DNA from 2 places in the Shewanella scandinavica genome. Region 1 is predicted to be linked to the other one. Evidence: predicted binding sites of a transcription regulator. Region 1 holds the regulator's gene; the other holds the start of a gene.
What was found. The regulator MetJ, encoded in region 1, represses methionine synthesis genes. The targets are predictions, from matches to a motif close to TAGACGTCTAGACGTCTA.

Region 1 (7,466 bases):
CTCTACTGACAAGCCGCAACGGCGGCTAATCCTGCTTGAATATCTGCAACTAAATCGGCGGCATCTTCAATACCCACCGATAGACGCAATAGGGTGTCCTTAATACCAGCCTCGAAGCGCGCCTGCGGCTCCATGGCTCTGTGGGTCATAGTGGCGGGCACTGCCACTAAACTTTCGACGCCACCTAAACTTTCCGCCACACTAAATAAGCTGAGTGCACCTAAAAAGGCCACCACTTCGGCCTCGCCGCCTTTGAGCTCAAAGCTCAGCATAGCGCCAAAGCCCTGTTGTTGCTTGGCCGCAATGGCGTGACCTGGATGATCCGCAAGCCCTGGGTAATAGACTTTGCTCACCACAGGGCTTTGCGTTAATACCTCAATAATACGCTGGGCATTGGTTTGATGCTCGCGAATACGCACAGCTAAGGTACGTAGGCCGCGCAGGGTCAGATAACTGTCGAAGGCTGACCCCGTTAAGCCTAGAGTGTTCGACCACCAATGTAAGCTTTCGCCGATTTGCGCATCTTTGGCGACCACAGCGCCGCCGACCACATCGCTGTGACCATTGATATATTTAGTGGTGGAGTGGATAACGATATCCGCGCCTAACAATAGGGGTTGTTGCAATATCGGCGATAAAAAAGTGTTATCGACCACGACTAGTGCGCCGACCTCATGGCTCGCCTTGGCAATGGCTTCGATATCCACCACACGCAATAACGGGTTCGATGGGGTTTCGAGCCACACCATCTTAGGATTCTGCGCAATGGCGGCGGCTAACGCTTGGCTGTCGGTTTGGTCGACCACAATGAGCTTAAACTGGCCTTTCTTCGCCAAGTTGGTAAATAAACGGTAGGAACCACCATAGCAATCATGGGGCACAACTAATAGGTCATCGGGGCCGAGCAAAGTAGTCACTAAGGTGATGGCCGCCATGCCAGTGCACGTCACTATGCCAGTGGCACCCTTTTCTAATTGCGCTAATGCTTCACCTAAAATGCAGCGCGTTGGGTTGCCTGAACGACTGTAATCGAATTCGCGGGGATTTTTATGACCATCGAAGGCGTAATTAGTCGACAAATAAATCGGTGGCACAACTGCGCCATATTGAGTATCGCTTTCGATACCCTGACGCACTGCCAGTGTGGCTAATTGACGCTCTGCCATGGGTGGACTCCTAAATTCGATAGACTGATAGAGATGTCTGGACGTCTAAATGTACCTAAGCCCAACGTCATCGTCAATAGGCGTGAAGACGTTTAGACGTCTGAACATAAAGAAATCTGTTTGCAATCACAAAGAAATAGTAGCAATAATTTGACTGTTCTTTGTAAGGGTTTAAAATCTGCCCCGAATTTAGCGTTATAACAGGTGAGTCAATGACTGAATGGAATGGGGAATACATCAGCCCCTATGCTGAACATGGCAAGAAGAATGAACAAGTAAAAAAAATTACTGTGTCTATTCCGCTCAAAGTGCTTAAGGTCCTTACGGACGAACGAACTCGTCGTCAGGTCAATAATTTGCGTCACGCCACCAACAGCGAGCTGTTGTGTGAGGCATTTTTGCACGCCTACACTGGCCAGCCATTGCCTAACGATGAAGATCTGTCAAAAGATAGCCCAGACAGCATTCCCGCCGAAGCCAAGTTGCTGATGGACGAGATGGGGATCGAGTGGGAAGACATGGAATAGCGACTTGTCGCTGGCAAAGTTACATCACAGTGCTCATCAATAGGGATCGTTAACGATCCCTTTTTGTTTATATGGAATCCTATGTTTTCTATGATAGATCCACAGACTCTTGCCTTGGCCTCGCTGATTGTATTTCTTGGCGCCTTAACCCAGAGCCTGATTGGGTTTGGCCTAGCGGTTGTCGCCAGTCCTTTGCTGTATATCGTCGATCCGCAGCTCGTACCGGGTCCCGTTATTGCCATGGGATTTACCATCTCGCTACTGACCTTATTCCGGGAACGTGGTCATTTAGAATTCAATGGCTTGCAATATGCGCTCCTAGGTCGCGTGCCCGGTGGTTTTATCGGCGCGAGTCTGTTGCTGTTTGCGCCTCAGCCCATACTCGGGTTATCCATCGCCGCCATTGTAGCGGTCGCGGTTATCCTTAGCCTGTATAAATTCAGCCTACCCGTGAATAAGAAAACCCTCTTCGGCGCGGGTGTCGTCTCGGGGATTTTCGGTAATATTGCCGCTATTGGTGGTCCGCCGATGGCGATTCTATTGTCAGGCAAAGACGCTTCGCAGTTTCGCGCCGCCCTGTCGGCCTTCTTCATTTTTAGCTCCACCATAGCTATGGTCATTCTGGCGATCACTGGTTTATTAGAATTGAAGCACCTGTGGCTGTCGTTACTACTGTTACCTTCTGTGCTTTTAGGGTATTTAGTCGCCGGGCGATTGGTAGGCCGTGTCGATAAAGAGAAGACTAAAATGGCGACCTTAGTCCTGTGCAGTATCAGCGCCTTAGTGCTAACGGTGAAGTCGGTTATCGAACTCTTACCCCAATAAGCGTCCTGCTTGTACTGGCAAACCTTCTCAAAATTCAAACAATAAAAAAGCACTGACATTGTCAGTGCTTTTCTTTATCTATCAATATGTAAAGTCAACTTACACTCAGCTTAAATAGCTTTGCCCTGCATACACAATAAAGTGTCTTAGCGCGAGTACGCCGGTTAAGCTAGCGCAAGCCACCATAATCATTGCGCCCTTAGTGTGGCGAGTCGCGGCAGGTAACAACATGAACAGCAATGGAATACCAAAGCCAATCCCGACGACGCCAATCCAGAACACACTTGCCCATAGCCCTGAGGTTAACGACGCTAAAGCCGCAGCCGCTGCGCCGCCCTTGAAGTACAAGGCGCAGAACAACATGAACAGGAACAGGATTTCAATCGCCATCACAGGCAATTCTAACCCGTGCATCTTAGCCAAAGTCTTATCATGGCTATCGGTCTTAAACAACAAGAGTGCCAGTACCGCATTTGCCGCAGCGCCCGCCGATAAACCCGACACTAAAAACAGCGCAGGCAGTACCGCAGTGTTGAGCATAGGGTAAGCATTCATCGCCGAAATTAAGAAGCCAGTGTAAGCCCCTACGCCAATGGCGAGGACAAACAACAATACTTCAATCAGCTTTCGAAAAGGCATAAGTAACTTAGCGATAGGCGCTAGGAAACCTAAACCCCATTTCGGTAAGTCATCCCGCAGCACAATAATGGCGTAGGCAAAAGCTAAGGGAGAATACGCCAGCAGCGCCAGCACCCCGATTGCCATCACAGACTGGAAGTTATAGTGAATTAAAATCAGCCAGAAGTGGAATGGTTTAGTTAAATCAAACACTAAGCAAGCTAGACCTAAGCTAATCGCCACAGGCCCAATAATGGCCGCAGCCTTAAGAATGCTGCTTTCGGCTTCGGTGCTGAGTTCCTTATTCGCCCAGCGCAAACCAATGCCAATCAGTAAACTGCCCGCAGATAACCCCGCCATAAACAGGTAAACGGCAATGACCCAGTGCCAAGTGACAGGATCATATTGCGCCATGTCGCCCCAAGTATTGTTCATAATCAAATCCCCCCTCTTTTGGTAGGAACGCGATATACCCTAGGTTTAGTGCCTAAATGGGTTTTATCTTGGTATGTGATTTTAGTGTTGAGCATGATGGCTACTTCACTCTGCGGATCATTAGCATCACCAAACACTAAGGCATCGGTTGGACACACAGTCACACAAGCAGGCTCTTCGCCCCGCGCCAAACGCGTGTCTTTACAGAAGTTACACTTATCCGCCGCCTTGGTTTCTGGGTTCATAAAGCGCACTTTATAAGGGCACGCTGCCACGCAGTACATACAGCCGACACACTTCTCGGTATGGATAGAGATAATGCCGTCTTCACCCACATAGGCAGCGCCCGTTGGGCACACCTTAACGCAGGGTGCATCTTCACATTGTTGGCAAGATACCCTGTGATATTTGAAATGCAGATTGGGCATCTCACCAAAGGGGCCTTCCACACGCACTTGCAGACGAGTTACGCCTTCGGGTACGCCATTTTCACTGCGACACGCCACATTACAGGCTTGGCAGCCGATGCACTTGTTCTCGTCGTGCACCATTACATATCGTTTATTCATTTAAGCCTCCGATTAGCGCTTTGCCAGCGTGACGCCCGTGGTGTGCACTGTCATGCCACACACAGGAGCAGTAACGTGCGGCAGTAAGTTACCGCAGTGGATACCTTTGCCCGTTGCTCTGACCAACTCTTTGTTTTTAGAACCAAAGCCCATGTAAGCAAACACAGTATCTTGGCGAATACCCGGCGTGACTAAGGCATGGCCTTCTTCCGAGCCAACACTGCTGGTGAGGCGGATTGGGTCGCCATTGCTGATGCCTAATTTGCCCGCAGTGACGGGGTGAACCCACACAGCGTTATCCGACATTAGGTTAGCGAGCATAGGTACATTGTGGGTGGCGCCATTGGTGTGCACCGCCACTTTGCCTTGGATAAAGTACAGCTCATCTGCTTTTTTAAGATTCACTTCGCGGAACTTGATCACCCCACGGCCTGGTGCCATGGCTTCTACTTTCGCGGAAGTGAGTTCAATCTTGCCACTAGGGGTTTTAAAGGTCAGTGCACTGGCGTAAGTGCCGTCTTCATCGGCTGGCCGCGCATTGGGGTATGCCTTAATAAACTCGGCAACCATCTTAGGCTCGCACAACATAATTGGCTTACCGAAGCTCACGAAACCTTCGTCTTTGATACGGCGCAGCAGGTCAGTGTCGCGGTTCACCTGCAGCATTTGCAGGGTTTCCATGTTTTCCCATGGATAGAACTCGCCAAGGCCCATAGCCACACCCACATCCTTAAAGATCTGCCAAGAAGGCTTAGTATCACCTAAGGTTTCAACGACCCGTTGGCGCACATAATAGGCCGGATTTTTACCTGACTTATCAGCAATTTCTTCATCACGTTCAAGATAAGTTGACTCAGGTAAAATCACGTCCGCATAGGCGGCGGTTTCGCTGATATACACATCACACACGGCGATAAAGTCGAGCTTTTTCATCGCTTCAACAACGCGCGCCCTGTCTGTCATGGTTTGCATTGGGTTAGTGCGTGACATCACCCAGCCGTGTAACTGGTAAGGAACAGCGCTTAACGTGGCATCGAGAATGGTTTGGTAAACGCCGCCCGATGTCCACATCATGGCGTACTGTTCTTCCACCTGATCGATACGTTTCGCTGCTGGTTTTGGCATGTCTTTCACGCCAGGTTTTGCCAATACGGGCGCAACCGCTTCACCGGCAAGCTTGTTGTAATCACCGGGTTTCTGGCCGATATAAATCCCGCCCTTACGCTCGATGTTACCAATCAAGACGTTAGCGGCGTAAAGGGCGCGGCGCATCTCAAACTCTTCGGTGGTAAAGGTGGCTCTGTGACCAAAATCGACCACAGCATGGGGCGCTTTAGCGGCATATTCGTGGGCGATACGACGAATGTCTTTGGCAGGCACATCGGAGATGGTTTCGGCCCATTCAGGGGTATAGGCTTTCACTTCGGCGGCAAAGGCTTCGAAGCCTTCCACATAGCGCGCGACAAATGCCTTGTCGTAAAGATTATCTTCAATCAATACATGGCATAACGCCAAGGCGACGGCCACGTCTGTTCCGGGGCGAATGGCGTACCATTCATCGGCCTTGTCGGCCACAATGGAGAATCTTGGCTCGAACACCACCAGCTTGGCACCTTTGTCCATTTGCGCCGCCATCATGCCGCGGGTTTCGGACATATTGATGCCTTCGTACAGGTTATGACCGAAGTTAATGATGTATTTTGAATTGCCTAAATCACGTTTAACCTTAGTGCCAAAAATAGCCTTAGCGGCAATTTCATAACCACCAGGGCAAGTCGACGCGTGGGTAAAGGTATTTGGACTACCAAAGGCGGTCGCAAGGTGAAACAAATGCTTTTCCTGTGAGCCAGATTTTGACGAGAATGCCACGGCTTCTGGGCCATGTTCTTTTTTGATTTTATTGAGGTTTTCAGCGATTAATTTATAAGCCTCATCCCAACTGATCTCAGCCCATTTGCCTTCACCGCGCTCACCGACCCGCTTTAACGGTTTAACGATACGCTGTGGATCGTACAATAAACTATGGCCTGCGCCGCCACGGGCACACACTTTACCGCCAAAGGATTTAGCGGCCTTGTTGCCACTAATGAACACGTTTTTGCCCTCAATCACCCGCGCCGAAATTGGGCAGCGAGTCGAACACATTTCACAAATACTGGCAATGTCTTTGCCCATGCCCTTTAGCTGCTTATTCTCTAATGCCGCTAAGCTGCCCGGCAGCAGACTGGCCAGCGCACACGTGGCGCTGCTCGCTCCTGCTCCCTTTAAAAAGGTTCGCCTATTAAGCTCAATCATGGTTACCTCCATCACGCTCATCCCACCCGTCAGTCGCCACATTGGACGCCATCGAGCAGAGGTTTGCTCACTGATTTGATTACTTTTTTAGTTATAAAAGCGTAAAAACAGCGCCACCATATCTTCAAAATACACGGCATACGCTGAATACACTGCTCATCCACAGAGATTGTTATCCCGAAAGAGGTAGGTGGGTATTGTGGTAAACCACATGGGGAAGCTCGGTGTGATCTACCGCAACTAAAACCTAAGACTGACCTTGAAATACGTGAATAAGATCAATAGGTCTTAAAAAACGGACAGAAAAAGCCGCCAGATGGGACAAATGGCGGCTTCAAAAACAAACAGATATTTCAGTAAATTGCGATAACACTCGTGGGATGAGCATCACTATGCTGAGTGAAAAGCTGAGTAAAAACCTACCACAATCCTTAATCCATTAATTCTATATCGAGGCAGTTGAGCAGCCGAATCGCTTCGTCGCGGCTAAACTTAGCCCTTTTGATTTTATTGTTAAAAATGTCGATATCGTAATTAGTGGCCTCGCTGAAATCCGCCTCCAATAATTGAGTTCGGCCAAACAGACTATGACTAAAATCCGTGTAGGTGAAATTGGCTTGATTAAAATTGCCCTCGCGAAAATCCACATCGTGGGCCTTACACTCTTCGATGATGATTTCATCGAGGGACAAGCCTAAAAATGAGCAGTCATTTAGAATGCATTGCTTAAAGGAAAAGGGCGCGGCAAAGGATAAACGCGACCATGCGGCGCGGGTCCAATCGATACCGACTAACTTACACTCTTCAAACTCGACCCCGCTGAACTGGCACTGGGGCACTTTCACTAAGCTCAAGTTGCAGCGTACAAAGCGACAATCGATAAACTTACATTTACGAAAAACGCTCTCGCTAAAATGACAGTCTTGAAAGCAGCAATCCTCGAACTCGATGCCCTGTAGCTCTTGGGCTAATTCCGACAAACCATTGAACTGTTTTGATAAAAAACTATTGCCCTGCAAAGCCGCACTTGA
Region 2 (7,466 bases), on a different contig from region 1:
GGGTAAGAGTGAAGATAGGTTTCAATGGATCCGCGAGTTTCGTTATCGCCATCCCAATGGCAGCATACGTTGGATGGAGGCGGGTGCGAGCGGCCATGTAGAAGAAGATGGCGCTATTACTTGGAATGGGTATGTAATGGACATCACCCAACGCAAGAGCATAGAACAAGAGTTAGCCCTCAGTGAAGCGCACTTTAAGGCACTGTTTGATGGTGCGACCATTGGTATCGTCAATGTGGATGTTAAAGGCGTTATCTTAGATTGTAATGATCAATTCTGTGCCGATATGGCGCGGTCACGGGAGAGTTTACGCAATACCGCAATTTTTGAGGTCCTTAGCGCGCAAGATAAGCTTATCGCCAAGGAGCAATTTAAGGAATTGGTCGGTGGCAAAATTGACCATTATCGTGGCGAGAGAAGCTTTATTCGTCCTTCTGGTGCACCTTTATGGATGACGGTCAATGTGTCGGCACTGTTAGATGCCCAAGGACAATTTGAATCGGCTGTGATAAGCATGGTCGATATGACAGAGCTTAAATTACTCTCCGATGAACTGTTACTCGCCAAAGAGCAAGCCGATGCGGCCAGTAAAGCCAAAGGTGACTTCTTGGCGAATATGTCCCACGAAATCCGTACTCCAATGAATGCCATTATCGGCATGTCCCAGCTGTGCTTACAGACAGAGCTTGAGCAAAAACAGAAAAATTATGTAGAGAAGATTGAGCGGGCATCGCAGTCTCTACTATCAATTATCAATGATATTCTGGATTTTTCTAAGATTGAAGCGGGTAAGCTCGACATAGAATCTGTGCCATTTCAGCTCGACACTATGTTGGAAGATCTCAGCGATATGTTTTCTGAGAAAGCCGCCCACAAACAGATTGAATTATTGTTTGCCGTTGCGCCCAATGTGCCTCGTTATCTGTTAGGGGATTCGCTGCGGTTAGGGCAAGTGTTGATTAATCTGATGAATAACGCCATTAAGTTCACCGAACGGGGTGAGGTGTTATTGTCGCTAAGCTTAGTTGAGCAGCAAGATGATGATGTCGTGCTGCGTTTTAGTGTGCGTGACAGCGGCATAGGCTTAACTGAGCAGCAGCAAGCAAAATTATTTAAATCCTTTACCCAAGCGGATACTTCAACCACCCGTAAATACGGTGGTACAGGCTTAGGTTTGGCTATTTGCAAGCAACTCGTTGAACTCATGGGGGGCAATATTGGTGTCGAAAGTCAATTTGGTCATGGCAGCACCTTCTATTTCACTGTGAAGTTACAAATTTCCGAGGGCCAAAAATTAGTGCTTGAGCAAGAGCTTGAGGGCATGTCTGTGCTGGTGGTAGATGATAACGCGACCGCCAGAGACATAATGCGTACAACGCTCGAAAGTATGGGCTTTAGAGTCGATACGGTTCGCTCGGGTGAAGAAGCAATAAACCGCTGCCTACTGCAGACCTATGAAGTGGCATTAATCGATTGGAAAATGCCCAATATGGACGGGTTAGAAACCGCCCGTCAGATCCAACTACAGGCTAAGTCTCAGCCTAAGATCTTGATGGTATCCGCCCATGCGAATCATGAATTTATCACTCAAATTGAGCAATTAGCACTGGCGGGGTACATCAGTAAACCCATCAGCGCCTCACGCATGCTCGATGGCATAATGAATGCGATTGGCCGTGAAGGCATATTGCCAGTGAGACGCCGCACTGAAGAGCTGGCTCCGCAGTTATTATTGCCACTTCAAGGGAAACGTATCTTATTAGTGGAAGATAACGAGATGAACCTTGAAGTCGCCAGCGAGTTTTTAGAGCAAGTGGGGATTATTTTATCCATAGCGACCAATGGCCAAATTGCCTTAGATAAGCTATCCCAACAGCATTTCGATCTAGTGTTGATGGACTGCCAAATGCCGGTGATGGATGGTTATCAAGCCACTAAAGCAATAAGGAAAAGGCCTGAGTTGGCAAATTTACCTGTCGTCGCTATGACTGCGAATGCGATGGCTGGTGATAGAGATATGTGTCTTCGGGCTGGGATGAATGACCATATTGCCAAGCCCATAGAAGTGAATGTGCTCTATCAAACCCTATTGAAATACCTCGGCTCTTCTTCTGGAATTTCTGCTGCGATAAGGGCGGAAGCCTCAACTCGGTTAACTTCGTCCAGCACACAGGGTGAAGTCAGCAATGGCGCAGATCAAACGGTATTGCTCAAGTGGCCAGAACACCCTGAGTTGGATATCGATAGAGGTTTGCAACTGGTGCAGCATTCGACGCGTCTTTATCAACGAATCTTTGATCGTTTTGTGAGCAGTCAACGTAATGTCGTGGAGCAGGTTCGCAAAGCCATCGCGGCGAATCAAGTCGAAGATGCGGTGCGTATCGCCCACACCCTTAAAGGCTTAGCGGGTAATTTAAGTTCGGCAAAATTGGTGGAATTAGCGCGTTTGCTTGAGTTGCATTTAACAGAGAAAGCGCCCTATGAAGATGAATTAGTTCAAATTCAACCGCTAGTGGCCTCTATCTGCGATGCGATTGAACAGGCTAAGCCTGCGATAGTGAATCAAGCCGAGCCCCGAGCGGTGGACTTGCTATCAGATGAGGACTTGAGAGCCGCATTACGGGTCTTACGTCAGAATCTAGATGAAGCCGATGCCAGCGCTGTGGCAAAAATTGATGCGTTAAAGCCGAAGGTGAGTAGTGCAATGTGGCAAACATTAAGCCCCGCTTTATCTATGATTAACCAGTATCAGTTTGATGAGGCAATCGACTTAATTGACGATGTGATTACACAGTTAGGATAGAAAGCGGTAGCGCGAATTTATAATGTGTGACATTGAGTGGAGTTGTTAATGGAAAAAGCAACAATATTAGTCGTCGATGACACACCTGAGAATATTGATATTTTGATCGGTATTCTAGGTGATGATTACAAAGTCAAAGTGGCGATCGATGGGCCAAGGGCATTAGCGTTAGTGACAAAATCGCGGCCTGACTTGATTCTGCTCGATGTCATGATGCCAGGTATGAATGGCTATGAAGTCTGCAAGCTGCTAAAGCAAGAGCCGCTGACCAGCCATATTCCGGTGATATTCGTGACCGCCTTATCTGAAATTGCTGATGAAGCCCAAGGTTTTGCATTGGGCGCGGTGGATTATATTACTAAGCCTGTCAGTGCGCCTGTAGTTAAGGCGCGGGTTAAAACGCATCTTGCGCTCTATGATCAAAAACGTCTACTCGAACAACAAGTTAAAGTTCGTACCCACGAATTAGAAGAAACCCGTTTCGAGATTATCCGTCGTCTTGGCCGTGCTGCTGAATACAAGGACAACGAGACGGGTCTACATGTTGTGCGTATGAGCCATTACGCCCGCATATTAGCGATAAAGCTCGGCTTACCGACAACCTTTTGTGACTTGATTTTTAATGCGGCGCCTATGCACGATATTGGTAAAATCGGTACGCCCGATGCTGTGCTGAAAAAGCCAGGGAAACTTGATGCGCAGGAATGGGAAATTATGCAGCAGCACGCCGCCATAGGTGCAGAAATTATTGGAGAACATAGCGATCCGTTATTGCAAATGGCCCGTCGTATCGCCTTAACTCACCATGAGAAGTGGGATGGTTCAGGTTACCCCAATGGCTTGGTAGGTGAAGAAATTCCCCTTGAAGGGCGTATCACCGCGATTGCGGATGTGTTCGATGCGCTGACTTCGCAACGGCCTTACAAGCAGGCTTGGACGATTGAAGCAACTATGGAGCTATTTGAAAATCAAGCGGGAAAACATTTCGATCCTAAGTTGGTGGAGGAGTTCAAGCAAATCCTGCCAGAAGCAATTGCCATTCGAGATACTTATTTAGAAAATTGATGCTCGAAGTGCATTGACTAAGGTAAAGGCGCCATTGGCGCCTTTATTTTGCTTCAATATTTTATACTAATTATATTAAATCAAAGCATTACGCTTCATCTAATGAGTAGGGCAGGGCTTGGATCGTTAAATGTGATTGTTCATCGTCGGCAAAACGCAGCTGAGTATCATTAGGCGTGTCATTAGGAAGTACGGCGGTTAACAAGACTTGATTGCCACGCTGTACAAACTCAATGATTTGACCGCCACGGCGAAAACTGTCTTCCATCGCGATTTCGAGGCCTGATGCTAGGGTGATTTGAAGACTAGTGTGACCGCGCAAAATATACAGGGCGCGTTTATTACCACCGCGATATTTCATGCGCGCTATGGTTTCTTGCCCCATGTAACAGCCCTTATTGAAGCTGATACCGTTAACCGCTTGTAGATTACACATCTGCGGTACGTACTGGCTGGCATGGCTGGCGGCAAGGTTGGGGTAACCTGCTGCAATCTCTAACGCTTGCCATGCACTGGCGTCAAATACACTCAGTTCCGATTGCGCAACTAAAGCTGCTGCGGCATCTGGTGTTAATACTAAAATAAAACGTTCAGCGTCTTTTAAAATCGCACCCTTTTCAATGAGTGTGAGCTCTTGCTGAATGTCACCAAAATGTTTGTTCACGAATTGGCTTGCCTGTTCACCAGCAACGCCGAGCAGAGTCCATTCAGCGGATGCATTGCTTAAGGTGGCTTTACTAAACACGGCATATTTTTGTAACTGGGGTAAATCGACTTCGATGGCATCCTTTGGCATCAACATAAAGAGTGCATCTTGAATGGCAAAGGTTCTGAAACTGGCCAGCATTTTACCTTTAGGATCGCAATGTGCGCCCCAGCGCCATTGGTCATCGGCTAATGAGCTGATGTCTGTGGTCACTTGGCCATGGATGAAACTGCGGCCCTGTTCTCCAACCACTTTGATAAGGCCCATATGAGATAAGTTGGCAAGCATGAGTGGAGGCAAAGAAGCGTCCAGATCCCAATGGGGCGTAGAAACTGAAATAGTCATAGCGAGATCCTGAAAATGAAGACGATGTGAGAGGCTAGATTGTAACGGAATTCCTTTAGGCCCAAAAGCATAAGGCGCACATATCTGTGAATGACATGTGCGCCTCAGTCTTTGTACTTTAGCCGATACGCTTAATGCGATTGGGCTTAACTATTAAACAGCACGTGGGTACGCAGTTAAAACAGCACGCGGGTACGCAGTGTGCCTTCAATCGCCTTCAACTCTACTAAGGCTTCTTCGGCTTGGTGGGTGTCGACTTCCATGACCACATAACCAATCTCAGCGGTGGTTTGCAGATATTGCGCGGCAATGTTGATGCCTTTTTCCGAGAAGGCTTGGTTGATCTTGATCAGCACGCCTGGACGGTTTTGGTGAATATGCAGTAAGCGTGAGGTGCCTTTATGCATAGGCAGCGAAACTTCAGGGAAGTTAACTGCAGATACGGTCGAGCCGTTGTCTGAGTATTTAGCGAGCTTGCCAGCAACTTCTATACCAATGTTTTCTTGGGCTTCAGCGGTACTGCCGCCCACATGCGGTGTCAGCAATACGTTATCAAGACCTCGAAGTGGGCTGATAAATTCATCGTCATTAGATTGCGGCTCAACTGGGAACACATCAATTGCCGCGCCCGCAAGGTGGCGCTCTTTGAGTGCGACCGTTAAGGCCTCGATATCGACTACAGTGCCGCGTGATGCGTTGATAAAGATGCTACCCTTTTTCATCGCCGCAAATTCAGCTGCGCCTATCATGTCTTTGGTTTGTGGGGTTTCTGGTACGTGTAAACTCACTACGTCAGCTTGCGCCAGTAACTGTTCCATTGAATGAATTTGCTGTGCATTGCCTAGCGGCAGTTTGTCTTCGATATCGAAGAACACCACGCGCATGCCCAGCGTCTCAGCCAGAATACCAAGCTGAGTACCGATATGACCGTAACCGATTACGCCTAAGGTTTTACCGCGCACTTCGTAGCTGCCAGCGGCGGTTTTCATCCAGCCACCACGGTGGGCGATGGCGTTACGCTCAGGGATACCGCGCATCAGCATAATGATTTCGCCAATCACGAGTTCGGCAACACTTCGCGTGTTGGAGAATGGTGCGTTAAATACTGGGATACCAAGGGATTCGGCGGTGGCAAGATCAACTTGGTTGGTTCCGATACAGAAGCAACCGATCGCGATCAACTTCTCGGCACGTTTCAGCACCTCGGCAGTTAATTGGGTACGTGAACGAAGTCCCACGAAATGTGCATCTTTGATGGACTCAATTAATGCTTCATCGCCTAATGAGGCTTTGTGGTATTCGATGTTAGTGTATCCCGCACGCTCAAGTACATCGACTGCAGATTGGTGGACGCCTTCCAACAGCAGGATCTTGATCTTATCCTTGTCCAGCGAATGTTTCGCCATGATATGGGTACCCTCTAATTAATAGAAATGTTTCTTATGATATGCTGACAACCTTCACCCACCAAAATAGCACTTTTTTTACTCAGTGTGGAGGGCTAGATGGCTAAAGTTAATATTCTAAATTAAGAACAATATCGCATAAGAGGAAGAAACATTGAATAACAAAATCGCGTGGTGTGCTATTTACCTCTTAGTGCTCGTTTGGTCGGCGATAAATCCCGCAGATCCTTTCACTTGGTGGCTCGAAGCGGCTCCCGCATTAGTGGCTGTGCCACTGCTATTTTTTACCCGCAAACGCTTCCCATTAACGCCGCTGGTGTATGTTTTAGTGTTAGCCCATTGCTGTGTGCTGTTTGTCGGCGCGCATTACACCTATGCTGAAGTGCCATTATTCGACACGATTGCCCATTGGATGGGTTCAGAACGTAATAATTACGACAAGTTAGGTCACTTTGCGCAAGGTTTTATCCCTGCCATGTTAGCGCGTGAAATTATGCTGCGTAATCAAGCGGTCAAACCCGGTGCTTGGTGTGCGTTTTTGGTCACATGTTTTGTGCTCGCGTTTTCGGCGTTTTATGAACTCATTGAATGGTGGGTTGCAGTGGCAACAGGTGAAGGCGCTGAAGCCTTTTTGGGAACCCAAGGCTATGTGTGGGACACTCAATCAGATATGTTAATGGCATTAATTGGCGCAATTGTCGCACTCGTTTTATTGTCTCGTTTTCAAGATAAGCAAATAGCAGCACTTAAACTCAGACGCTAGTGGCCGTGAGTTGCTGATTGTTTCAGCTTGAGTCATAAGTTCATTCTTCCATAAAGCTTCTAACATTAGTGTGATGGCATTTAGCTGTCACACTTTCTTATTGCCTGTATGTTATTTTTGTGTTGCAACTTTCGATGGGTGTCTTCATAGTTTGAAAGTACTAGATTTCGTGAGTCGGTTAAACCTAATGGAGTTTTATGCTGTTATTCCAATTATATTCCGTCAGTTAGTCGAACTTACTAGGATTTAAAAGGGAATAGTACATTTGGGTGATGTTTTTCAGTCTTTAACTAGTCAGAATCAACTAGGTTAATGGAATGTTTAAAAATCTAACTAAAGAGGCTGGTCAAACATACCATTTTGCTAATAGAAAATACT

Region 2: a site for MetJ is predicted at 6,414-6,431, ahead of serA (phosphoglycerate dehydrogenase). Genes of this name have one in related genera too.

Annotation. Positions count from the first base shown of each region.
Region 1 covers NZ_JAUOES010000025.1:51,404-58,869, reverse strand. The annotation lists gene metB (cystathionine gamma-synthase) at 3-1,166, opposite strand; gene metJ (met regulon transcriptional regulator MetJ) at 1,379-1,693, shown strand; gene Q4Q50_RS18200 (sulfite exporter TauE/SafE family protein) at 1,775-2,518, shown strand; gene nrfD (NrfD/PsrC family molybdoenzyme membrane anchor subunit) at 2,624-3,571, opposite strand; gene Q4Q50_RS18190 (4Fe-4S dicluster domain-containing protein) at 3,574-4,140, opposite strand; gene phsA (thiosulfate reductase PhsA) at 4,153-6,435, opposite strand; gene Q4Q50_RS18180 (pentapeptide repeat-containing protein) at 6,867-7,466, opposite strand, start outside.
Region 2 covers NZ_JAUOES010000031.1:25,396-32,861, reverse strand. The annotation lists gene Q4Q50_RS19720 (PAS domain S-box protein) at 1-2,803, shown strand, start outside; gene Q4Q50_RS19715 (response regulator) at 2,852-3,868, shown strand; gene ygfZ (tRNA-modifying protein YgfZ) at 3,957-4,919, opposite strand; gene serA (phosphoglycerate dehydrogenase) at 5,096-6,325, opposite strand; gene Q4Q50_RS19700 (DUF2238 domain-containing protein) at 6,480-7,088, shown strand.